DNA from 3 places in the Paraglaciecola sp. T6c genome. Region 1 is predicted to be linked to each of the others. Evidence: predicted binding sites of a transcription regulator. Region 1 holds the regulator's gene; each other region holds the start of a gene.
What was found. The regulator sigma-54, encoded in region 1, starts transcription at its own class of promoters, with help from an activator protein. The targets are predictions, from matches to a motif close to GTTGGCACGNNNNTNGNNT.
Positions count from the first base shown of each region.

Region 2: a site for sigma-54 is predicted at 3,480-3,498, ahead of PATL_RS22400 (DUF1328 domain-containing protein). Genes of this name have one in related genera too.
Region 3: a site for sigma-54 is predicted at 3,615-3,633, ahead of PATL_RS22375 (entericidin A/B family lipoprotein). Genes of this name have one in related genera too.

Region 1 covers NC_008228.1:653,520-661,810, forward strand. The annotation lists gene kdsC (3-deoxy-manno-octulosonate-8-phosphatase KdsC) at 1-289, shown strand, start outside; gene lptC (LPS export ABC transporter periplasmic protein LptC) at 286-849, shown strand; gene lptA (lipopolysaccharide transport periplasmic protein LptA) at 890-1,411, shown strand; gene lptB (LPS export ABC transporter ATP-binding protein) at 1,411-2,136, shown strand; gene PATL_RS02920 (RNA polymerase factor sigma-54) at 2,259-3,752, shown strand; gene hpf (ribosome hibernation promoting factor) at 3,778-4,065, shown strand; gene ptsN (PTS IIA-like nitrogen regulatory protein PtsN) at 4,081-4,524, shown strand; gene rapZ (RNase adapter RapZ) at 4,527-5,372, shown strand; gene PATL_RS02940 (HPr family phosphocarrier protein) at 5,369-5,647, shown strand; gene PATL_RS02945 (DNA/RNA non-specific endonuclease) at 5,748-6,518, opposite strand; gene PATL_RS02950 (FAD:protein FMN transferase) at 6,654-7,493, opposite strand; gene PATL_RS02955 (DUF3570 domain-containing protein) at 7,639-8,291, opposite strand, start outside.
Region 2 covers NC_008228.1:2,066,801-2,075,091, reverse strand. The annotation lists gene PATL_RS08860 (hypothetical protein) at 1-906, shown strand, start outside; gene PATL_RS08855 (hypothetical protein) at 1,125-2,141, shown strand; gene PATL_RS08850 (hypothetical protein) at 2,123-2,734, shown strand; gene PATL_RS22400 (DUF1328 domain-containing protein) at 3,283-3,444, opposite strand; gene PATL_RS08840 (CsbD family protein) at 3,795-3,992, opposite strand; gene PATL_RS08835 (MmcQ/YjbR family DNA-binding protein) at 4,256-4,762, opposite strand; gene PATL_RS08830 (YHS domain-containing (seleno)protein) at 5,127-5,660, shown strand; gene PATL_RS08825 (phosphoribosyltransferase) at 5,894-6,451, opposite strand; gene PATL_RS08820 (lipoprotein-releasing ABC transporter permease subunit) at 6,607-7,818, opposite strand; gene PATL_RS08815 (PilZ domain-containing protein) at 8,179-8,291, shown strand, end outside.
Region 3 covers NC_008228.1:1,540,408-1,548,698, forward strand. The annotation lists gene PATL_RS06530 (YfiR family protein) at 80-547, shown strand; gene PATL_RS06535 (putative bifunctional diguanylate cyclase/phosphodiesterase) at 547-2,658, shown strand; gene PATL_RS22375 (entericidin A/B family lipoprotein) at 3,406-3,567, opposite strand; gene acnA (aconitate hydratase AcnA) at 3,931-6,654, opposite strand; gene PATL_RS06545 (PRC-barrel domain-containing protein) at 6,769-7,530, opposite strand; gene PATL_RS06550 (GFA family protein) at 8,079-8,291, opposite strand, start outside.

The sequences.
Region 1 (8,291 bases):
GCATATTATTCAAGGTTGTGAACAGAAAAACGATGCGCTTTTGGCGTTGCAGCGCCAGTTAAATATAGGCAAAGACGCTACCGCATCCATCGGGGATGATATGCCCGACGTGGGAATGTTTACCTTGAGTAACGTCGCCGTAGCGACACACGATGCCCATCCATTTGTACAGAAACAAGCTCTGTATATTACCCAAATCAATGGGGGCTTTGGTGCTGTACGCGAAGTTTGCGACCTAATTTTGCACGCCAAAGGCAAGTTAAACAAAGTCAGTGGTAGTAGCGTATGAATCGAGTCACCCTCAGTATTGGGTTATTGTTTTTATTAGTCATCGCCATCAACTTACCCGACTGGCTAGCTGATGAGGACTTGATACCGCGAACTGAAACCGAATCTGCTTGGCAACCAAACTACCAAGCAAGTGAAATGCTAAGCACTCTATTTGATAAAGACGGCCGTTTGAGCCATCAGGTCTTTGCTACTAAAATGGAACACTTTGATTTGCTCGGTTTTACTTTATTCAAAGAGCCTCAATACACGATATTTGTTGCGTCACAGACTGCGCCTTGGCAGGTATCAGCCAAAGACGGTACTTTGTATGAAGACAATCGGATCCAATTAGAGAATAATGTCGAGATACGTAATCAAGATGAGCAAGGATTTGCTCGTAGCATTCGCACGGACTTCATCGAGATAAACTTGATCGATAAAACCATGGTGTCTGACCAACCAGTAAAAATATTTGGTCAGCACTATGTCATCAACAGTAACGGTTTTAAAGCCAATTTAACGACCCAACAATATGAGCTACTTGATCATGTGCAAACCATTTATCAACCTCAGCCTTAGCTTAGTTGCCTTAGCAACATTATCATTTTCCCCATTAAGCATGGCTGGCAAAGAAGATTTCACGCAAGCGATAAAAGTGGACTCGAAGTTTCAGTTCGGGGACGGTAAAACTAAAAAGTCTATCTTTCGAGAAGACGTGCACATCAATCAAGGTAGTTTGAATGTGTATGCCGATGAAGTAGAAGTCGACGCGAGTAAAGGCGAAGGTAACGAAGTTTTCATCGCGACGGGTAGCCCGGCTAAATACTCTCAACAACAAGAGCAAGGGGGCAGTATTGAGGCATCAGCCAATCGCATTGAATATCGCAGAGATTTACGCACACTAACCTTAGAAGGCGATGCACAGCTGAAGCAGAACAATAGCAGTGTAAAAGGTGAGTCGATAGTGTTTAACATGGAACTTGAACAAATTGTCGCGCAAGGAGAGAGCGAGAGTGAAAATAGCGGACGAGTTACGACTATTTTTCAACCAGCTAAGAAATCAGCGAGCAGTAAAAAGCAAACTGACGCGAAAAAGTCCAGTGATGCTGAAGTCAAACCAAAACAGGATGAAACTCCATAATGGCGACGTTAAAAGCCTCGCATTTGGCTAAATCCTATAAATCGCGTCAAGTTGTGCGTGATGTCAGTCTAGAAGTGTCCACTGGCCAGATTGTCGGTTTACTTGGTCCAAACGGTGCAGGTAAAACAACCACGTTTTATATGATTGTCGGTTTGGTTCCCTTAGATAAGGGAGAAATCAGTATTGATCAGCAAGATCTTACCCTACAGCCCATGCATATGCGCGCTCGTTTAGGGATTGGTTACTTACCCCAAGAAGCCTCTATTTTTCGAAAACTGACAGTCTATCAAAACTTGATGGCTATCTTGCAGACACGCAAAGAGCTCAGTGCAGAACAAAGAGAACAGCAAGCGGATTCATTACTCGATGAGTTCAATATAAATCATATTCGTAACAGTGCTGGTATGAGTTTGTCTGGAGGTGAACGCCGCCGGGTAGAAATAGCGCGGGCACTGGCAGCCGATCCAGAATTTATTCTGCTCGATGAGCCGTTTGCCGGTGTTGATCCTATTTCAGTTAATGATATTAAAAAAATTATTCAACATTTACGTGACCGTGGTATTGGTGTTTTGATAACCGACCACAATGTAAGAGAGACACTCGATGTGTGTGAGAAAGCTTACATTGTTAGTCATGGTGAACTCATCGCTTCTGGCACGGCAGAAGAAGTATTAAGTGATCAACGTGTAAGAGATGTATACCTAGGCGAACAATTCAGGCTATAGTTAAGCTGAAAAAGCCGCTCATTTTATCGAGATTATACTCAGGCGCTTGGTGAGACATTTACAGTCAATCGAATCAACCACAGCATATTTTTTAGTTTGCAACGGACAGAATAAAGAAGTAAATGAAACCCTCTTTACAATTAAAATTTAGTCAATCACTCACTATGACGCCACAGTTACAGCAAGCTATTCGTTTGTTGCAATTGTCTACGTTAGATTTACAGCAAGAAATTCAAGAAGCCTTGGATTCCAACCCGCTGTTGGAAGTTGAAGAGCCTACGGATCAGGAATCCGGCGATAGTGCGTTAAATGACAATTCCCTCGACCCGTCTTCTAAAGATACCAATGAAATAGTTGATACCAGCAGTGACAACTTAGACTCAAGTGAAGCGTTCGAGAAAAACGAAATCCCAGAAGACTTACCTACGGATACCACTTGGGATGAGTACATCAGCGCTTCTTCCGCACCTGCCTCTAGCATATCCAGTGGTGCCGGCGGTGATGACGAACAGATCTTTCAAGGCGAAACCACAGATAACATTCAAGATCATTTGCTGTGGCAAATGCGTTTAACCCATTTTAGTGATACCGATGTCGCGATTGCGACAGCGATCATTGATTCTATCGATGAGTCTGGTTATTTGACCATGAGCGCTGAAGACGTTCTGGCCAGCATGGATGATGAAGAAATAGAGCTCGATGAAGTGGAATGCGTACTTAAGCGTATTCAAATGTTCGACCCAATTGGGTCAGGCTCTCGTACACCACAAGAATGCTTGCTAGTGCAATTGCGTCAGTTTGCTCCTGATACACCCTGGTTAGAAGAAGCGAAGACCTTGATTGGGGACTATGCCGACCTTTTGGCAAGCAAGGATTACCGTACTTTGATGCGTAAATCTCGCCTTAAAGAGGATGATTTGCGTGAGGTCATGCGTTTACTTAAAACGCTCAATCCGCGTCCAGGCAGCGCCTTGATCAAAGGTGAAGCAGAATACGTTATACCTGATGTGTCAGTGAGTAAGAAAAATGGCCGTTGGACAGTAGAGCTTAACCCAGACAGCCTACCCAAATTGAACGTTAATCAACAGTATGCTGCAATGAGTCGTAGCGCGAAAAACACCAGTGATAGTCAATTTATTCGCTCACACATGCAAGAAGCCAAATGGTTTATTAAAAGTGTTGAGAGCCGAAACGATACCTTATTGAAAGTGTCAAACTGTATAGTACAGCAGCAAATGGGCTTCTTTGAACATGGGCCTGAGATGATGAAGCCTATGGTACTAAATGACGTAGCCGAAATGGTGGATATGCATGAATCTACAATTTCTCGTGTTACTACCCAAAAATATATGCATACCCCTAGAGGTATATTTGAGCTGAAATATTTCTTCTCGAGCCATGTTGCAACTGAGACAGGCGGAGAGTGCTCGTCAACGGCGATACGCGCATTGATTAAAAAGCTGGTCGCAGCTGAAAAACCAAGCAAGCCGTTAAGTGACAGCAAGATTGCTCAATTGTTGGCCGATCAAGGCATCATGGTCGCTCGGCGAACAATAGCAAAGTACCGGGAATCTCTGATGATACCCCCGTCGAACCAACGAAAAAGCCTATTGTAGGCTGATTAAAGAAGGAAGAGGCGATATGCAAATTAATATTACTGGTCACCATGTGGATGTAACCGATTCACTAAAAGATTATGTCGATACTAAATTTACCAAGCTCGAGCGACACTTCGATCAGATCAACAATGTTCACGTCATTCTCAATGTAGAAAAGCTCAACCAAAAAGCGGAAGCGACAATACATTTGAATGGGGCAGATGTATTTGCCACCATGGAACACAACGACATGTATGCGGCAATAGATGGCCTAATCGATAAACTCGATCGGCAAGTTATCAAGCATAAAGAAAAAGCTAAACGCCATTAACCCATCAGGTAAATAATGGAAATATCAAATATTCTTCACCCTGACTGCGTCGTATGCGCAGTTCAGGGGTCCAGCAAAAAGCGCATTTTAGAGCTTATTAGTCAATTGGCATCTGAGCACCTTGTTGAAGTAGACCAAGCGACCATTTTATCCAGTTTAGCGGGGCGCGAGAAAATGGGGTGTACGGGCATTGGTGGTGGTATAGCACTACCACATGGCCGTATAAAAGGGCTAGAGTCAGCCCTAGGCGTGCTTGTAACGTGCCAACCTCCGGTCCAGTATGACGCCATCGATAACATGCCAGTGGATATCTTCTTTGCTATTTTAGTACCAGAGGAAAAGGCCCAAGAGCACCTACAAACCTTGTCGGCGATAGCCAAAAAATTCGTTGATAAAGACATTTTAAATCGTTTGCGCAGTGCAACCACAGACCAAGAATTATTTCAGGTACTCAGTTAATTATGAAGCTTATTATCATCAGTGGGCGTTCAGGCTCAGGGAAGTCCATCGTTTTACGTTCACTGGAAGATTTAGGCTATTACTGCGTTGATAATATCCCCGTCAACTTATTGCCCACTTTGACCCATACCGTCGCTGACGAGTACGATCAGGTCGCGGTCAGCATTGACGTGCGAAATTTACCCAAAGATCCCAACGAATTGGTGGAAATACTCGACTACTTGCCGTCAACGTGGGAAATGACCATATTGTATTTGGATGCCAGCGATGACGTACTGATTAAGCGTTTCAGTGAAACCCGCCGCTTGCACCCGTTGTCTAAGCAAAACAAATCATTGTCTGGTGCTATTCAAGCAGAAAGCCAGTTATTGGCGCCGATAGCTGAACGTGCAGATTTATATATAGACACAGATCAATTATCAATTCACCAGCTGGCCGAATTGGTGCGCGAGCGAATATTAGGTAAAAAAAGCTCACGCTTAGTTTTGGTTTTTGAAAGCTTTGGTTTTAAACACGGTATTCCTAAAGATGCGGATTATGTATTTGATGCACGTTTCTTACCCAACCCGCACTGGGAGCCAGATTTAAAACCCCTTACTGGACTTGATTCCCCCGTCGAGATTTTTCTTGGCTCACAACCCATAGTCACTAAATTTATCTGGCAAATTCAGAATCTGATTTCTACTTGGTTGCCACATTTAGAACGTAATAATCGTAGTTATGTGACAATCGCCATCGGGTGTACTGGCGGTCAGCACCGCTCTGTGTACGTAGTGGAAATGTTAGCCAAAACATTTAGCACCTCGCACCCTGATGTGCAAATACGTCATCGCGAGTTAAACCGATGAGTGAGCGATTAGAAAAAACCCTACTCATAGTGAACAAGTTAGGGCTGCATGCCAGAGCGGCGACTCAATTGGTTAAGCTTGCGAATCAATTTGAAGCTGAAGTCACTATTGTTCAGGATGACAAAAGTGCCTCAGCAAGCAGTGTGCTGGGCCTAATGATGTTAGAGAGTTGCCAAGGCAAAGAAATTCAAGTGATATCTGAAGGGAAAGACGCGCGCCAAGCGATGGATGCTGTTGAAGAGCTTATTGTCGGAAAATTCAACGAAAGCGAGTAATCAGCCAGATTCAATGCAACGTGCACTTCAATTTAGACTTTTTCCACTCATCTCGACTTTCTACTCATTCACTATTTTTTTGAAACGCGCGGTTGGGTTATCAGCAACCCAATTGACTGCTTAATCCACCTAAACGCGCTTCAACCGCATATTCTTTGCTGCCCTTCATTTCTGGGAATATATTCAGACCGCTGCGACTTTCTACGTTATCAATCGTGACTTCTTTACTGCAGTAGTCATCGGCTCTCGCGCTATTTTGCTCCATGACATAGGCGGACGCTCTAACATAACCCGCTTGGTTTATTGTCGCGACAATTTTGAAGTAGCCAGAAGGAATAGTGTGGCTTTCATCTGCACCTGGAAGCGTAGCAAAAAAGCTTTCATATAGCGGGCCTGTTACTACATACACGGACTCTCCGCTGCGCGCTAAAACGCGCACTGCAGACTCTAATCGGACCCATGGCCCTTGATTCAAGTTAGAGCTTTGGGGGGTAATGTTTGATAGATAGTTTGTACTGCGCCAATCAGCGGTATTGCTCACACTTGCCAATGGAACTTGGTGTCCTCGATCGGTACGAATGAGAGCGTGAGCATCTTTATAGTCAGCGGCTTCTAGCGTGTGCTCGCGCTTTAAGTTTGGATCAGAGCGCCAACTGCGTGAACGACTCGGACCATCTATCGTTTGCATGGTCACTTTATATGCGGCCCAATCGGCAAACTTCGTTTGCTGATTATTGCTTATGGTGTAAATGGCGCGCTCAAGTAAGTCATTGCTGTCAGGAGCACCTGTCGGGCAGCCTAAAGAGCTACACACATTGGCGTATCCGGCATTACAGACAAATGCCAGTATTAATACAAAGTAGGACTTCATTAACGTTACTCGGGTTAAACTCTACACGGACATCAGTGCGTAGATCATACCTCAAGAGCGCAATAAAACCGTTACACTTATATGAAATTATTCAGTGAATTTAATGGCTTAATAATATTGATGGCAGGAGTCAGTTCACCAATAACACCAATGCTTTTGCTGCTGAGCTTGTAAGAAGTGTTCGGCCTCTGTGCCTTGCAATAATGCCATGGTTGCTAACATGCCGGATTGAATACAAAAGTCAGTGGCTACGGTCACAGAGCGGGGGGCCCCAGAAACTGGATAACCGGTTTTGGGGCTCAATATATGACTATAGCGAACACCGTTGTGGACAATAAAGCGCCGTGTATCTCCGCTGGTGGCTAACCCACCGGACGCTATCTTCACTAACGCGCTTTTAGCTGAATCACCCTTGACGTGAGGGCGTTCAATACCTACTTGCCAATACGCCTCATGGTGCCTTGGTTGGGTAACTTGAATATCCCCGCCAAAATTAACCAACACAGAGGTATCCGGTGCCAATTGCATACACAATTTGGCCGCTGAATCCACAGCATATTCTTTACCAATGCCGCCAAAATCTAACTCGAACCCTCTGGGTAGGCGAATCTGTTGCTGAGTAAATTGCACATTTTGCCAGCCAATGTATTGCAATACTTCGCTGACGTGCTCCGAACGTGGAAATTGACCTTTCCCGGTGAAATCCCATATCTTTCGTAGTACGCCAGACGTTAAATCAAACATGCCATCGCTTAGTTCGAAACACGTTTGCCCGAAGGCGAGCAATCGATGTGTTTCTTGATCTATATCGACCCATTTTCCATGGCTATTGTTTATCTGATGAACTAGGTTGCCAACAATATAGCGACTGTACTTTTGCTCGATCCGTTTCGTTTGCAAGACAACTTCTTGTAGTAAGCGATTGGCGAGCAATTGATTCGGGGTTTCAATAAGCAATTCACATGGACTGGCCATGCAAAAGAAGTGACCATGGTAATAGTCACTTTTAGCTATTAGGGCGGGAGCTTGACTCAAGGTTGTCCTACTTAGTTATGCGTTGATTTTTGGTGGGTGAATTCGCTATACATCCTACGCCAATATACCTTGAGCCAATCTCATATCAAAAGCTATAGCTAACCTGAGCAATAATGGCATCGATACTTGGGTAAAGATCTAGGCCTTGCAAAGCGCCTGGTCCATCGAACCCCGCATTTTTTGGACTTTGCTGATAATATTCCAGTCGAACCGCCCACTCGCGACCATTATCTAAGGCTTGTCCATACTTAAGGCCAATGGTGTACGCGGTCATTTCACCTAAACGATAATCTGCGCTGGCCACTGACGGTAGCAGTGAGCCTGCAAGCAAAAATGGCTGATAGAAATCTGCGGCGCTCTGCTGATAATAACGAAAGTGCGGTTGGATATAGCTGTTATCGGTTAGCTTCACTCTGAACCTGGAGTCCAGTGTATGCGAGTCAATATCCCAGTCATCGGTCGCATAACGATAAGAGACATCGGCAATACCGTAATCTGAGGCGTATTTGGTTTGCCAGTAGACACTTTGTTTAGTGCGCTTATCTGGTCGATTCTCGTGCAAAATATCCTGAGTAACACCTTCAGTGTTGATCACACTTAATAATTTGTACGGGTCAGTGAGGTAACCATCAGCAACAGAATAACTGTAGTTAAATTGCATTAACATACGGCGATTGATTACCTGAGTCACACTCAAAAGTAAATCTACCGTATTTTTATCTTTGCTATCCGCGGTTC
Region 2 (8,291 bases), 1.4 Mb from region 1:
TCATTCTTGTGCGGAGTCGACACGCATTCTGGGCAAAGTTACGAGCATCGCCGAGGCTGGGTTGAAGCGCGTTTATTGTTTTTATCTACGGTATATTCCATCGATATTTGTGCCTATGCGGTCATGAATAATCACACGCATGTGGTGCTATGTGTGAATAAAACAATGGCTGATAATTGGGATAGCCATGAAGTGTTGAGGCGCTATCACAAGCTGCACAGAGGCACTTTGCTGACTCAGAAGTTTATGAACGGCGATACGCTGAGCCAAGGAGAGCTAATCACTTTTGATGAGACCGTTGAAACCTACCGAAGACGTCTTTACGACATAAGCTGGTTTATGCGTGATTTGAATGAGTATATTGCTCGTGAAGCCAATAAAGAGGATGGCTGCACCGGGCGTTTTTGGGAAGGACGATTTAAGTCCCAAGCGCTGTTAGATGAGAGTGCCCTTCTGGCGTGTATGGCCTATGTAGATTTAAACCCCATTCGTGCAAAAATGGCAAAAACACCCGAAACATCGAAGCACACCAGTATCAAAAAACGTGCTCAGGCGGCTAAAAATAAACGAGAGCAACCGATTGCTTTAATGCCGTTTGTAGGTAATCCTCGTGAAAATATGCCCAGAGGTATCGCTTACTCACTCAAAGACTATTGTGAATTGGTAGACACGACAGGCCGATGCATTCGTGATGACAAGGCTGGTCATATTGATAACACTCACAGCCCTATCCTACAAAGGTTAGGATTAGACTCTGCTCAATGGTTAACCTTAACCACGGAGTTCGAAAAACACTTCTGCTACGCAGCAGGTGCGGAGCAAATGATGAATGCATTCAAGCGCCATACCCACCATCAACGGCTGCGAGGAATGACCAAAGCGAGAGAGTTGTTAAGGCGCGCCTGAAAAGACTGCAACTAATAAATTTCAAACATTGCATACCCTGTAGCCTGCTCTCTTGCCTGAAAATTGACCTTGCGCGCAGTTTCCTTCCTCTACGCTCAATATTTCAAGAAAAAATCAATCTGCCGGACCAAAAATCAATCTAATTATTTTAGGAGAGTTCCATCTTGGATATGGGAGTAATTGTTGCTTGCAAATTATGATGGGTGTCTATGTAATTCTTGTCTTCTCTAGAAGTTCAATTAGTTACCATGGGTGTCTCTGTAATTCCTTCTCTAGTAGTTCAATTAGTTACCGTGGGTGTCTCTGTAATTTCCTTTTATAAATTCATTGATGTAAAACATCTTGAGATAGAAAACTCAGAGACTCAAGAAAGCGATTATTTTCTATACGGAAAAATAGTAAAAGATTTTGTTTATAGTAGAGAGCAACTGCTTGATGAAAACGAGTCAGACGTTGTGGCGGATCACGATGAACTACGAGATTCTCCGTCGTCAACATTCATACTGTCCCTACAAGATCATAGGCTCTACTTCATTAAAGAATTCACTCTTAGTCCAACCCTATCTAACTTTAAGTTATTAGTTGAGCACCTAATAAAACTTCAAATATCTGAAATCATTGATGAAATTCACACACGAAAAAAAGAGATGAACAAACTTAACGGAGGCACAATTAAAGTTCCTTCTAAGAAAAGCCTTAGGATCAGTTATCCAAGCCCATCTATTGAGATTGTTAAACTCTCATCACCAGATGGAATTATGGAATTCATCAACAGTATGAAGTCGGTAAATCGTTTTGAATTGAAAATTAACAAAACTAATCATGAGGCTGACCTATCGTCTCTTTTTAAAGTGCTCCGCGATCAGAATAAAGAAATGGGACCTGATTCAAAAAACACTCTCATATATAACAAGGGGAAAAAGTCTCTAAAACATGAAAAGGTCATCGAGCTTGCGAAAGCAGCCAGCGAGGACAACAATGTGAACTTCTTAGTGAAAGGGGATGCTGTTGATGGAGGTCCAGTGAGTGGCACTGAGGAAGACTTCGACCTAAAGATGCCAATCTCTGAAATCGAAGAAACACCTGAATTGATGGCCTACAAAGCCCATAAAACCTTTTGGCAACTTATAAAAGACGGTATTGTCAAACAACCTAGAGTGGACAATATCAAATTAGTCCAACAAAAAATTAAGAATATTATAGAGCTATTCGGCGTATGGAATTCGAAGAAATAACAAAAGAGAATACTTTTTGGAAACTCTTTAAACTAACCCGAGAGATCAAAACGGCGAGAGATACGTTTTGGGTGTTTTTGTGCAGCCTAGCTATTCTCTTCGCATTTTATTCTTTGCGTATCGACTCCTTAAAAGATGTGGAAACTCTAATAGTCTCGGCGTCAGATACTGTATTGACAGCGTCAGTATCTTTAATTGGTTTTATTTTTGCCGCTTACGTTTTATTTGCAAGTATGACCGATAAAGAGCTAATGAGAATAATGGCTCTCCATAAGCATCCTAATTACGATATGTCATACCTGAAGTTGGGTCATTGTAACTTCATTAAGATAATATTGGATCTTCTTATGTTAGTGGCTATTGCATATTTGGGAAAAATCCTTTTACCAACATTCCCAGAATTTGACTCAATCACATTTTATTTCACTAAGTTAATTTACATCTTCCTATTATCTGTATATCAAGCAGGCTTTATTCTAGTGTTAATGCTCTGTAAGTCAGCCATTTTTAATGTGTATCATAGCATAATGATGAGCACTCGATGGTATGCCGAAGAAAAGGTAAAAGAAGAAAGCCCAGAGTCTGACGAATAAAGCATATAAAGATAGATGTTCGGACCCCGCTGACAACCAACACCACTTAAATACGAGTGCTTAAAGGTTTTCAAGACCGAATGTCGTACACTCCCGCCAGCTCCACCAAACATCTTGATAAAAAGGCTCGTCAGAAATGAAGAGCCTATTTTGTTTTTAATGTCCCGAACGCTTTGCTGTTAGTCTTTTGCCTAGACTGGCAGGCGATGTGGTATTTACCGAGATTTAGATATTCAATGCATTATCTCTCAATCACCCAACATTGGCGACTAAACAATAGCGACATTAAATTAGTTGCTAGCCTGCGCGCTATAGTCTCTTTTATAACTATCAATTTACAGGTATCGACAGGCCAAAATTTCATATTCCCAGTGACAAAGTGCGTTTTCTGAGAAAGCGGGAAGTTGAGATTGAGCGGAATGGGACAAGAATGATAAAACTGGTTAGTTGAGGCGTAGCCTGAAGCTAGCTGCTTACTGGCTGTAAGCTATTAATAAATACTCAAAAAAAAGGCTGCGCATTGGCAGCCTGATCATGAATTAAGGTAGCTAGACTTTCCTTCTGCCCATCACCACTGAAATAACCAGTAGAACTAAGAATACGAAGAAAATAATTTTTGCGATACCGGCTGCAGAGCCTGCAATTCCGCCGAATCCCAACACTGCAGCAACCAGTGCAATAACTAAAAATATAACAGCCCAACGTAACATAACTATTCCTTTTAACAATGAGTGGACTTTAACTAATGCTTCAAACGTGCCAACGGGCCCTATAGGTAGAAAAACGCATATAAAACGTGGGGTTGAGCCTGGGTTCGTTTATCAAAAATCGCTCCACTCTGTATTGATTTCATGAATAATTTTATTACCTCATTGTAAGATTTTCACGTGTTGAACATCGATGATTCCGTGTCGGTGTACATCACCAAAGCGGCCAGAGGGGATTGAATTGAAAACCAGTAAACGTAAAAAAGAAGGGGGAGTGAAAAAGAAAAAGCGCGTGAAGAAACAGTTCTTCACACGCTTTCAATGGTAATTTTAATGGTACGAATGGCTGATGATTAATGACTATCGAAGAAGTCGTCTACCTCGCGCTCTGCTTCTTCCTTAGACTTGCCGTACTTCTCTTGGATTTTGCCCACCAGTTCGGTGCGGCTGCCTTTCATTTTGTCTACGTCGTCATCGGTAAGATCGCCCCACTTCTGCTGGGCTTTACCTTTTAATTGTTTCCAATTTCCTTCAGCTTGATCTTGATTCATCATTATCTCCTTTGTTGAGAAAATATTGCGAAAATCGCCTGAACACCCGTTGCGCGCAGACGTGCTTCAATAGGTAAGGAGCAATGACTATGCCAGCGTGAATACGACAGCGCGAATACGACAGCGTGAATATGACTGCGCTTTTCCCTACATCAGTGTTTCGTTGGAGTGCACCGAGCAAAGCTGGATCAAGTGAGTCCCCACCGCTAACGAAATTTTCAGCTAGGCACTTTCGAGCTGAGCACTTTCGAGCTGGGCACTAACTATAGGTGAAGCAGAATAGATACCTGCGCTTTCTTCGGCAGCTTATTCACCACCAGCATAAAGGAGTGTTTTATCATTCGTTGAAGTTCGCCGGCTGGCAGGCTGCCATCCAAAATAACGGTATTCCAATGCTGTTTATTCATGTGATACCCGGGGATGACTGCGCTAAAAACGTCTCGCAGCATAACTGCCTCGTAAGGATCGCACTTTAGGTTCATCCAATACACTTTATTGGCCTCCTTACTACATTCTTTACAACCCTCTTTACTGCATCTGTTAGTGCTCTCATCACTGGTCTGCGCTTGCTCATCGTTAATGCTAGCAGTGTGAGAATTTGCACGGGGAGTCGCTTTGCCCAAAGAGAGCGTAGCGAACATTTTACCTTTGACTTTGAAAACCGCTACCTCAGGCCCAAACGGAAAGTCTTCGACTGTATCCGGGAAGTCTAATAGCCACTGACGCGCTTGGGTATAGATTTGGCTGTATGCCTTGTCTTGACTGTGCATGTACTCTTGCCCTCGTCCTTTTTCTTGCTCCTGTGTTTGCTTCTGTTCTGGCGCTGTCTTTGCGGTTATTTTAGAGGCATTTTGTGAGGCCGTTATTTTCATCGTAAACCTAGCGTAAAAGCAAACAGAGGTAAGGCCTAATATAGCGCTATTTTCATTTAGGCTACCACCTGTTTGACGGCATGTTGCTAAACCTTAGAAGCCACTAGCGGAAGTATTTGCCATTGGCGTGCAATATTATTGGCGCTGACCTTGTCTTTACTTATACAAATATCTGGTTCGTAACAAAAACGCTCCAAGAAAAAGCTGAATAGAACGCTATATAAAGCGTTAGATAAAGCGCAGTTCAAAAAGGAATACACACATGCTAGGCAAGAAAATAATGAAAATCACAGGGTTACTTTTTGGGTTTTACCTTTTAACAATGAATATTGCGTTCGCCGAATCGCTCGACAGGGCAGCTGTTGAAAAACAGGGCACATTAGCACTGCAAGGCTTTGACCCAACAACCTATTTCAACCTAAGCGGAGCTAAACTGGGAAACGATGCTTTTCAAGCCGTGTATATGGGTCAGCGCTATTTATTCGCCAATGAAAAGAATCAGCAGAAATTCGCTAATAACCCTGCACAGTATTTACCGCAATTTGGCGCGCTTTGCGCCCACTCTCTGGTAATGGAAAAAGACGTCATCGCAGACCCTTCAATTTACACCATTGAGGCAGGTAAGTTGTATATGTTCGTTTCACAAGAGGCGAAAAGTGAATGGATTAAAGACAGTAGCAAAAACCTCATTGCTGCTACCAAGCATTGGCAGTACAAATCAGAAAAACGTTTCGAGCAAATCGCGGCCAAAAAACGCTGGAAAAAAGACAATAGCGTTGAGTTGTTTACCTTTTAATTGCCTAGCGAAAGCTTGCTTGACTAAGAAGAGCTAGCTAAAGCTTGCTTGATTTAGAATGCCTAGCGAAGGCTTGCTTGACTCAGAAGACCTGGTTCAAGCTCACTTGATTGGGAGGCCCTAGCTCAAGATTGATTGATCGAGAGCTCACTCGCAGCAGATTAAAAACCACAAAAAAAAGGAGCAACTAGGCTCCTTTTTCAATCCGCTTTACACAGACAAACGCGGCGTTATTACACCAATATGTCGCGTACGTTGGCTAAATCTGTTTTGCCATTGATGATTTCGTCTGGGGTTAAGCCTGAAATCTCATGGGGGAATACCAACCACTCGGCACTTTCGTGTACAAAGTAGTCTGGCACTATGTCAGTTTTATTGTTTTGCGGCTTATAGTAAGGGCAAGCAATACGAATGTTTTTCGGCATATTCGCGCGAGACAACTTCTTAATTTGCTTAATCAGCGCATCAACACTGCGGCCTGAATCAAACACATCATCAACAATAAGCAAGTCATCTTCGGCATTGGCGTTTTCAATCAAATAATGCAAACCGTGCACTTTGATGGTTTTTGATTGTTGATCGATACCGTAATAAGACGATGTACGCACGGCAATGTGGTCTGTCTCTACTTTTTTAAAATCGAAGTACTCTTGAACCGCGATACCAATTGGCGCACCGCCGCGCCAGATGCCAATAATAAAATGCGGACGAAAACCATCTTCGTACACTTTTGATGCTAAGCGAAATGAATCTTCTAGTAATTGCTGAGCGGTAATAAATGTTTTTTCCATCGAAAAACCCTTTAAAGCGTGGAGTGCCACTGACTGCTTAAGCTAACAAATCAGCGTGCTAATTTTAAATCATCGCTCATTATACACTGAAATCTTATGATAAGAGATGGCGATTATGGCAAATTTGTGACGAGTGACCTGACTCGGCAATAAAACTATTCATATTTAAGCGCACTGGCTGGGTCAACCTTCACCGCCCGATAAGCAGGATAAATACTGGCAGCAAAGCACAGCAGCAAGGAAAACAGAATAAGCATCACCACCTGATGCCAATGCATGACTATGGGCAACCCTGCCCCGCCGGTAGCCGCCATAATCGGCACATTAAATAAGCTCAACAAATTGTTTAGTTGGCTGACAAGTAATAAACCGCCCGCTGCGCCAAACAGCGTTCCTTTAATACCGTTATATAAGCCATTAACCAAAAAGACCTGCATAATGCGCCCGCGCGACAACCCTTGGGTCAGTAAAATAGCAATATCGCCTTTCTTCTCAGTCACCACCATCACCAGCGCCGACACAATATTAAAGGCCGCCACCGCGATAATGAGCAGCAGCATTAAGGCCATCATGTTTTTTTCCATCTTAACGGCATCAAACAGCGGGCCTTGGCGCGTACGCCAGTCGTCGCTTTTAAGGCCAACCTCAGTTACCTTGTCGACCACCGTCTTATATTCAAACGGATCTTGCAAAAATAACCGCGTTTGCGCGATACGGCTGACCTTATTACGCATCAGCTTAGCGCTGTCATTGATGTTCATTAAAATCACTTTGGCATCAAGCTCTGAGCCCACATCAAACACACCTACCACAGTGAATAAACGCTGGCTCGGCATTTGCCCAAATGGCCCAAAGACACTGCCCTGTGCAGATAAAATGCGTGTTTGCTCACCCACCCTCAAGCCTAGGCGCGTTGATAATGCTCGACCGACGATAATGCCATAACTGCCCGGAGTTAAATCTGCGATCTGCCCGACCAACATATTCTTGGCAATAATGGAGTGCTCATGAGTGGTTTGTGGCTCAACGCCTTGTATCATCACCCCTTCTAAGCTGCGCGATGACTGCACCACGCCTTCAGACTCAATAAAGTCACTGGTGGCGGTTACGCCCGGTAATTTTGACAAGCTCGAAATGATCTGCTCGTTTTCACCCTGCGTATCTACCACTATATGCGGCGCGATACCGAGGATACGATCTTTCAAGTCCCCCTCGAATCCGTTCATTACAGACAACACCGTAATCAAAGACATTAAACCAAGGGCGATGCCAATGGCAGAGAAGGCGTTAATAAAGGCGATAAATTGATTACCTTTAGACGATTTTGCATAACGCAAACCGATAAATGCAGAAACAGAGTGAAACATGCTAGCAATGGACTCTTAGCAAAGGGTTAGAGATAATTCGGCGTGCAGGTTACATCACGCGGTGGCTCATTTGACTGTGTTTATTAACGTTTGTTTGAGTAAACTGAATTTATTTAACCTAACTTTGTTTTAACTGACTTTATTTAACAAAAGCACAGCATAAATGACTACAGTCATAATCGTTTAACTCATGGTAAAGTAAAACGTTTTTTGAATAATACGCTCTGGTCATAGCGCAAACAAGGTTACAATAGGCCAAACTATGTTTTGCCGCCTAAAATGCTAAATTAACCGTTAGCCGGCCGATAAAGACAGGCCCTTGAGCCACAGTGAATAACGATACTCATTTTCGGAGAATACATGCACGGCATTAGCCTCGAAGAAAAACAGCAACAATTCAATGAATTTTTCACCATAGAGCATGCCATACGGGTTAACTTTAAAGCCGTTGCGGCTGGCTTTACCTTGCCCGA
Region 3 (8,291 bases), 890 kb from region 1:
CAAAGTGAATAGAGCGAACAGGGGGGAGAGGAAAATCAGTAAGTGGCTTTTTCTGTGCGCCATCTTGTTATCTTATATCGTGGTTTTACACTCGGCTTTAGCACAAGAGGAGTTGAGTAAGGAGCGCAAACTAAAGGCCGCCTATTTACTGAATTTTACTAAATATATGAGCTGGCCCACAGATAGTGGCGCGCAAAATGATTTCAAATTGTGCCTGCAAAGTGATCGGCCATTCTTTGAATTTATGCAGGCCCTTGTGGCACGTCATAATCAGGGAAACAACAAGATGCATATCGCCATCGGTCATGTCCAGGAAGAGCCGCTATGTCATATGGCATACTTTCATTCTTCTCTTGAGCAACCACTAGACCAAATGAGGCGGGCGGTGATTGTGCTAGAGTCCACGGACGTGAAACAAGCGAACAGCGCGATAAGGTTTTATACCCAAGAGCAAAGAGTGCGCTTTGAGTTTGATTTAGCACAATTAGCCAGAGTAGACGTGATAGTAAGCTCTGAATTGCTTAAATTAGCTAGGATTGCTCGATAATGCTTTTTTCTAAGCTCAGGCGCGCATCATTTTTCCAAAAGCAATTAATGGCGATCATCGGCACAAATTTGCTGATATTGGCCATTGCTGCCTTTCTTATCTATTCCGCGTTTGTTGATGATTACCGCGACAACCTCGTTAAAACTATGGACAGCAACGCCTCTTTGCTGTCAGCGGCAAGCCGCTCAGCGTTACTTTTTCATGATGAGCATGCAGGCCAGACGATCCTGGCGTCTTTAGCTAAGATCCCAGCCATGCGATTTGCCCAATTACTAGACTCTGAAAAAAAGCGCTTTGCGACTTATACCCGGGACGATGCAAGTTGGGATGTTATGTTAGATGACATCAAACCTGGACACTTTTTTACAAACGATAATCTTTACCTGACCCAAGACATTACCTTAGGGGAGGACGTACTTGGCTACATTGTTTTATCGGCTGATACTCATTCGCTACAGGCTCAGCAGCGACGGTACGGGCGCATTGTACTGTGGGTATTTGCATTGGGTTCTTTGTTAGCCTACCTCCTGAATTGGCGTATGCAAAAGCGCTTACAGTCACCGGTTAAACGCCTTATTCACTTAGTTGATTACGTCGCCAAAGAAGGGCGTTACGATCAACGTATTTTCAATCGTCGACAAGACGATATTGGGCGCTTGGTCAACGGTATTAACTCTATGCTAGATACCATTGAAGAGCACCAATCAAAGTTGAGCGAACATCATGAGCATCTAGAAGGGCTAGTAGAGTTGCGCACAGAGCAATTGTACGAGCGTGCTAATTTTGATGCGTTAACACAACTACCAAATAGACATTCCCTGACAGAAAAAATTAGTCAGGCGATTGAAATAGCCCGTGAGCGTAAAACCAATCTAGCCTTGATGTTTCTCGATTTAGACCGCTTTAAGGTCATAAATGATAGCTTAGGGCACTTCATGGGTGACAAACTGTTAATTGAAGTGGCCAAGAAGATCCAACATAAACTAAGCGACAGTGACGTGGTAGGTCGTTGGGGGGGAGATGAATTCGTTGTGCTAATTCAAAACCCGAAGGAACTCAGCTCAGTGGATAGTTTGGCAAAAGAGATTATCGCATCTTTGAGTCTGCCGCTTATTGTATCTGGACATCAATTACACATCTCTACCAGTATTGGCATTGCGTGTTTTCCTGATGATGGCGACGATGCATCAAGTTTACTTAAACATGCTGACACTAGCATGTATAAGGCAAAAGAATTGGGCCCTGGGCGGTTCCGCTTTTTTGACCAAGACATGTTGAATGACTCAGTGTGGCGATTAGAGCTAGAAACCCAATTGCGCCAAGCCTCCGCTCAACAGCAGTTTGCTTTGGTGTATCAGCCTAAAGTGAATGTGAACGACGAACAACTGGTTGGTTTAGAAGCTTTAATAAGATGGAATAATGGCCAAGAATATATTAATCCAGCCACTTTCTTACCCATAGCAGAAGACATAGGGTTAATGGAATCCATCAGTGTGTGGGTGTTAAAGCAGGCATGCCAGCAGAATGCAGATTGGCAGCGGGCGGGCTTTGATATTGTACCTGTTGCCGTGAACTTACCCGCATCGTTTTTGATGAGTCCCCAGTGCCTCGAGTTGATCAAAGGCGCATTGCATCAATCGGGTTTAGCGGCGCAGTATTTGGAAATAGAAATCACTGAAAATACCTTCATCGCATCTACCGAGTTAGCGGTTGATGTACTGAGTGCAATTCACGGTTTGGGGGTGAAAATCGCCATTGACGATTTTGGAACAGGCTACTCATGTATGAGTTATTTGCGCGACCTACCCATCAATACATTAAAGATAGACGGCATATTCATCAATGATTTAGTTGCGCCAGATTGTGTTCATGAGGGGAACGCTGAAGACCATCACTTACGGGATGAAGGCATAGTGCGCACTATTATCACCTTAGGCAAAAGCCTAGGGTTAAGTACGGTTGCTGAGTGTGTGGAACATGATTACCAAGTACAGATCTTAAAATCGATGGGTTGTGACATCATCCAAGGCTATTTCTATAGCAAACCTTTAAAAGTGGTCGCACTAGAAGCATATCTCGGTGCGCATGGCCGGGCTGCTAAAGAATCTTAACGTTGATGTGTATTCTCACTGAGCAGGCGTCTTGATAGCGCGAACATTTGACACAGTGCCCAAAGCGTAAGGCTCTAGTATGTAGTTCAAGGCTGTGAATTCGGTGCTATTAACACGCTATGAATGCGCCATAAACAGCTTGTTAAGTTCAAAGTCGCAATGACTGCTAACGAGGGGAGCGTATCCAAATAGTGTCAATTAATGAGAGCATCAGCCAGTAGGAGCGACGGCCAATAAGAGCATCAGCCAATAAGAGCGTCAGTCGATGAGCTTGCTCACTAAACAGTGCGCCAATTAAGAAACCTGTTACTGAACGCTTGAACGTAAGCACATGACTCACGCCTGCATTGTCCGCTGAGTCGTGCGACTTTCGAGCAGTCCGCTGAGGCGTAAGACTTTCGAGCAGTCCGCTGAGGCGTAAGACTTTCGAGCAATGCGATACTTGGTGGTCTAGCGGTTAGGGTTTAACTTGCTTAACCAACTGTTGTTGCTCATGCGCGCGACTGCCTTATTTGGGCTTGAAGGCTGAATTGATTGTTGTATGCGGCGTAAGTGCTCTGCAAAACGATTTGTTGAATCTTTAGAGTAAATCATTCTTCTATCTCCTACTCAAAAACAGCAATCTGGTGTCTGCATTAGCAGACAAATAAGCGCTTATCATGGACTTTATGCTTTGCGTAAATAGAGCGAAAAAAAGATCGCTGAGCAGCAAAGACTCAGTGGTCGGTCTGAACCCTAACCAAATGCTTAGTCGTTAGCCGCGTCTTGGACTGCTTCACCAGCACTCTCTATGTCTTCTCCTGCACCGTCAATCGTGGCACACGAGGTTAGTCCAACGACTAGAATACCAACTAATACAACAGAGTTTAAAAATGCTTTTAACGAATTTGCTATCTGGGTTTTCATCATTGTCTTCCTTATGGTTAAGTGATTTCACACTTTGCTTACATATTACTAAGCGATTCTTGTGCCAACTTCTTAAAAATAAAAGGCCTTAAGAATCAATAACTTAAAAACCCGTCTAGCATGGCTAATGTAAAGTGGGTAATTGTTACCCAACTAAGAGATAAAATTTACCTATTTATAACAACTCCTAAAGCACAGAAAGGTGAAATACAGCGTTTGCCCCAGTGAGACTCTCCAAGCAACACCTGTTCATTAATAGCTTACAAAAAAGCCGACCAGTATAAATGGTCGGCTTCGATTAAGTGGGGCAAGCCTCAACTGAATAGGTAAGCGCTTTGCTCGTTACGCGCTTTTCTAAGCGTTTTCCTAAACACTTTTATTCAGGCTTCGCAGTACATATTGAAGAATGCCACCGTCATTGAAGTAACTGAACTCATTGGGGGTATCGATGCGGATCTGCGCGTCAAAGGTGAATTCTCCTTGTTCGCCTTTTACCGATACCACTACTTCTTTTTGATCTCCATCTATGGCGTCAATCGAGTACTGCTCCGTGCCGTCTAACTTCAAACTGGCGGCACTGTCGCCTGATTTAAATTGTAGGGGTAGAATACCCATACCTATCAGATTAGAGCGATGAATTCGTTCGTAGCTCTCGGCAATTACCGCTTTGACACCGAGCAACAGTGGACCTTTTGCGGCCCAGTCGCGAGAACTCCCTGTGCCGTACTCTTTGCCCGCAATTACCACCGTTGGCGTGCCTTGTTCTTGATACTTCATTGCTGCATCAAATACAGACATCTGTTCAGCTGATGGTTGAAAGCGCGTCCAGCCGCCTTCTGTACCGGGGGCGAGTTGATTTTTCAATCTGACATTGGCGAATGTTCCACGCATCATAACTTCGTGATTTCCTCGGCGTGAGCCAAAAGAGTTGAAGTCGTGCTCCTCAACACCGTGCGCTTGCAGGTATTGCGCAGCAGGGCCATCAGGGGCAATGCTACCGGCTGGAGAAATATGATCCGTCGTGACCGTGTCGCCGAGTTTCAACAAGCAGCGAGCATCTTTAATAGCACTGATCGCTTCGGGGTGTTGCTGAATGCCATCGAAAAAGGTGGGCTTTTTAACGTAAGTTGATTCAGGCCAATTATATTGCTCGCTATCGACCACGTCTAAATTGTTCCATGTCTCGTCACCCTCAAAAATATGGCTATAACGTTCAGAGAACATGTCGCTATTGACCACATCAGTCACAAGCGCTTGAATCTCTTCATTGCTTGGCCAAATATCACGCAAGTAAACGGGCTTACCGTCTTTACTGGAGCCAAGGGGCTCTTTGAGCAAGTCAATCTGCATATTTCCGGCTAGCGCATATGCGATAACTAACGGAGGAGAGGCAAGGTAATTAGCTTTTACGTCTGAGTGAATACGACCTTCAAAATTACGATTGCCTGATAGCACGGAAGTTACATTTAGCTTTTCTTTACGAATAGCAGCGCTGATAGGCTCGGGCAGTGGCCCCGAGTTGCCTATGCAGGTAGTACAGCCGTATCCGACTAGATGAAAGCCTAAATTTTCGAGTTCGTGGGTTAGGTTAGCCTTATTAAGGTATTCGGTGACGACTTGAGAGCCAGGCGCAAAGCTGGTTTTCACCCATGGTTTTACGGTCAGACCCATTTCACTGGCTTTTTTGGCCAGTAAGCCGGCAGCAATCAGCACAGAAGGGTTGGAGGTATTGGTACAACTGGTGATGGCCGCTATCACGACTGCGCCGTCGTTAAGGCTGAAACGCTGACCATTGTATTCGACCTCTGAGGAGTCCTCACTTTTCTCTGCTTGATGGCCACCTTCTGATTCGAAACGCCCTTTCTCGGGATCTTCGGTGGTGATAATCAATTTTTCCTGCTCAGATAACCACGTACTGAACTTGTCTGCAGCTTCACTTAACGGGATCCTATCCTGGGGGCGTTTAGGTCCCGCAATCGAGGTTACTACATCACTAAGGTCAATGTGTAGATTCGCATGATAGATTGCGCTTTGCTGAGCTTCGCTGCCCCACATGCCTTGTGCTTGTGCATACGCTTTGATCACATTAATATTGCGCTCTTCGCGGCCAGTCAAACGCAGGTAGGTTTCGGTTTGTTCGTCTAGCGGGAAGATACCACACGTTGCACCGTACTCTGGTGCCATGTTCGCTATGGTAGCTCTGTCGGCTATAGTGAGGTGTTTTACCCCTTCGCCGTAAAATTCGACAAATTTACCGACGACGCCAAATTCGCGTAGCTTTTGAGTAATGGTCAATACTAAATCTGTCGCCGTGGTACCGGGCGGCAAACTGCCGGTAATTTCCATGCCAACTACCTCAGGTATCAGCATGGTGACTGGCTGACCTAACATGGCGGCTTCAGCCTCAATGCCGCCTACACCCCAGCCCAAAATGCCTAAGCCGTTGATCATGGTCGTGTGGGAATCTGTGCCTACTAGGGTATCTGGATAAAGTAACGGCTGCTCGTGTTGCTCTTCAATAAAGGTGACACGTGCCAGATATTCTAAGTTCACCTGATGCACAATGCCTTTACCTGGCGGAACCACTTTAAAATTGTCAAACGCCTGCTGACCCCAGCGTAAGAACTGATAGCGTTCCTTATTACGCTGCACTTCCATCGCGGTATTCTTGTCGAAGGCATCGTCTTGGGCGAAATAATCCACCATGACGGAGTGGTCAATAACCAATTCCACGGGTTTTAACGGATTAATTTTTTGCGGGTCGCCTCCTAAATCAACCATGGCATCGCGCATGGCGGCTAAGTCAACTACCGCCGGTACGCCGGTAAAATCTTGTAGCACCACTCGAGAAGGAACGAAAGCAATCTCAGTCGTTGACTGGTCATTAATATCCCAGGTGGCGAGTTTGTTGATATCTTCTTCTTGAACAAAGTTTTCAGCACTGTGGCGCAAGAGGTTTTCTAACAATATTTTAGCGGCGAAAGGCAGTCGCTCGATATTGTGGGTATCTGAGAGGGCATCAAGGGCATAATAAGAGAATTGTTCACCCTCGAGGGTCAATGTTTTTAGATAAGGGGAAGCTTGTTGCATGATAATCTCCGGCTGTGGGATGTTTGGCGATAAATTTATATCTTCGATAGTTTTATATCTTCGAGAGTCAGCCCCAACGCACAAGCTTGTGCGTTGGGGCTGTTAGTCAGTTAATTATGCGCTGGGCAAGCCCTGCAGGGCGCGTCTCACTTTGAGTTTGTAATCGGCGTCATTTAGCAAGTTATGATCGCACTTGGGGCAACGCTCAATATCCGCAGCTGATAGGGTGCAGTGCACGCGTTGCTCAAGCCAATTGATATCATCAATGTGCTTTGGCGCCAGTAATAGCTTCTCTCCACCGGGTAGCCAATTGTGGGTATCTATAATCAACATAGGCACTTCCCAATTGTCCGTGTCTAAAATCAGGTCATGGATGTGGCCTACCGTTTCACCACCTGAGATGACGTCATACCCTTGCAATTCATCGATTGAGCGTAAGTGGTTAGCTTTGCTCTTGTCATGCTCCTCTAAATTGCTGTTTGCTTGCTCCAGTGCTTGTTGGTTTACCAAGGCTGTTGGATGAGCATATTCGCCCCACGCACCAGGGCCCGTCCAGTAATAGCCGTAACCCAGATAAGAAAACAGTATTTCTTCGTACTCTCTGGAGACAGTTTTTTCTTCATCAATCGATGGGCTGTCTTTCACTTGCTGTTTACTCAAAGCAACGTGAATTTTTTCGTCATCTGTGTCTATTTCTCGTAACGAAATAGGGGAGATCAGCACCTTTTCCCCTAGGGGTAACCATTTATGGGTATCGACGTACATATAACGAATTGTCCATGCACGGTCGTCAAACAAGAAATCTTTGATGATGCCAATGTCACCGTCTGTGGCTGCAATAGTGAATCGTTGAATGTCTCGTAAGCCTGCTAACATGATGTTCTCCCTACTCGTAGATGTGATAGGCAAGATGGAAGGTATCGGCTGTAGCTGTGCACAGATGGCGCGCACATTTAGCCTAATACAATAATCATCTTGGCTATTCTAAAATTAGCTGTTGCAGTAGGATTACGCAAAGAGCACGCCAGCTCATTTTTATGCCCTAAGTAACGGCGGTTGCTGTACTTCACGCGCTTAGAAACAAAGGTGTAGCAATGCAAAGCCATTGATAAACAGTAACTATTACGTTCAGGCTGTAAGAATTACAAGTTAAAATACGAGGCTTATAGGTATTGCGAGTCAGGCGTTGATTTAGGGAAGTCGTAGGAAAGAGTAGGGGATGTCAGCGCGAGTTTATAAGCGTTTAGGCTCTTTTAATACACGATATTTCTAGCACATTCAGTTCAGGGACGAACTGCGATATAAGGCAATCTCCCTCGAGCGGATCACCACTGTAGCAGGGGCTAGTCGAGGGCGATGCTTTGGGTGCGCTTAGATGAGTCAAACGCCCATTTTATGAATGGCTAAGCCAGCACTGAAAAGTGTTAAACAGGGCCTTTTTCAAAACTAGGAAGCGTAGCAATATCCGCCAGCCATTTTTGCGCAGAGCTTGACCAAATTTGACGCTTTGGTATTAAGTCATTTCGTTGATCGATAGCCCCTATACGCAAATTGTATACCTTGGGCTCATCGCCCACAGCTGATGCATAAATTCCTGTACCACAGTGCTCACAAAACCCTTGGGCTCGCGGGTTACC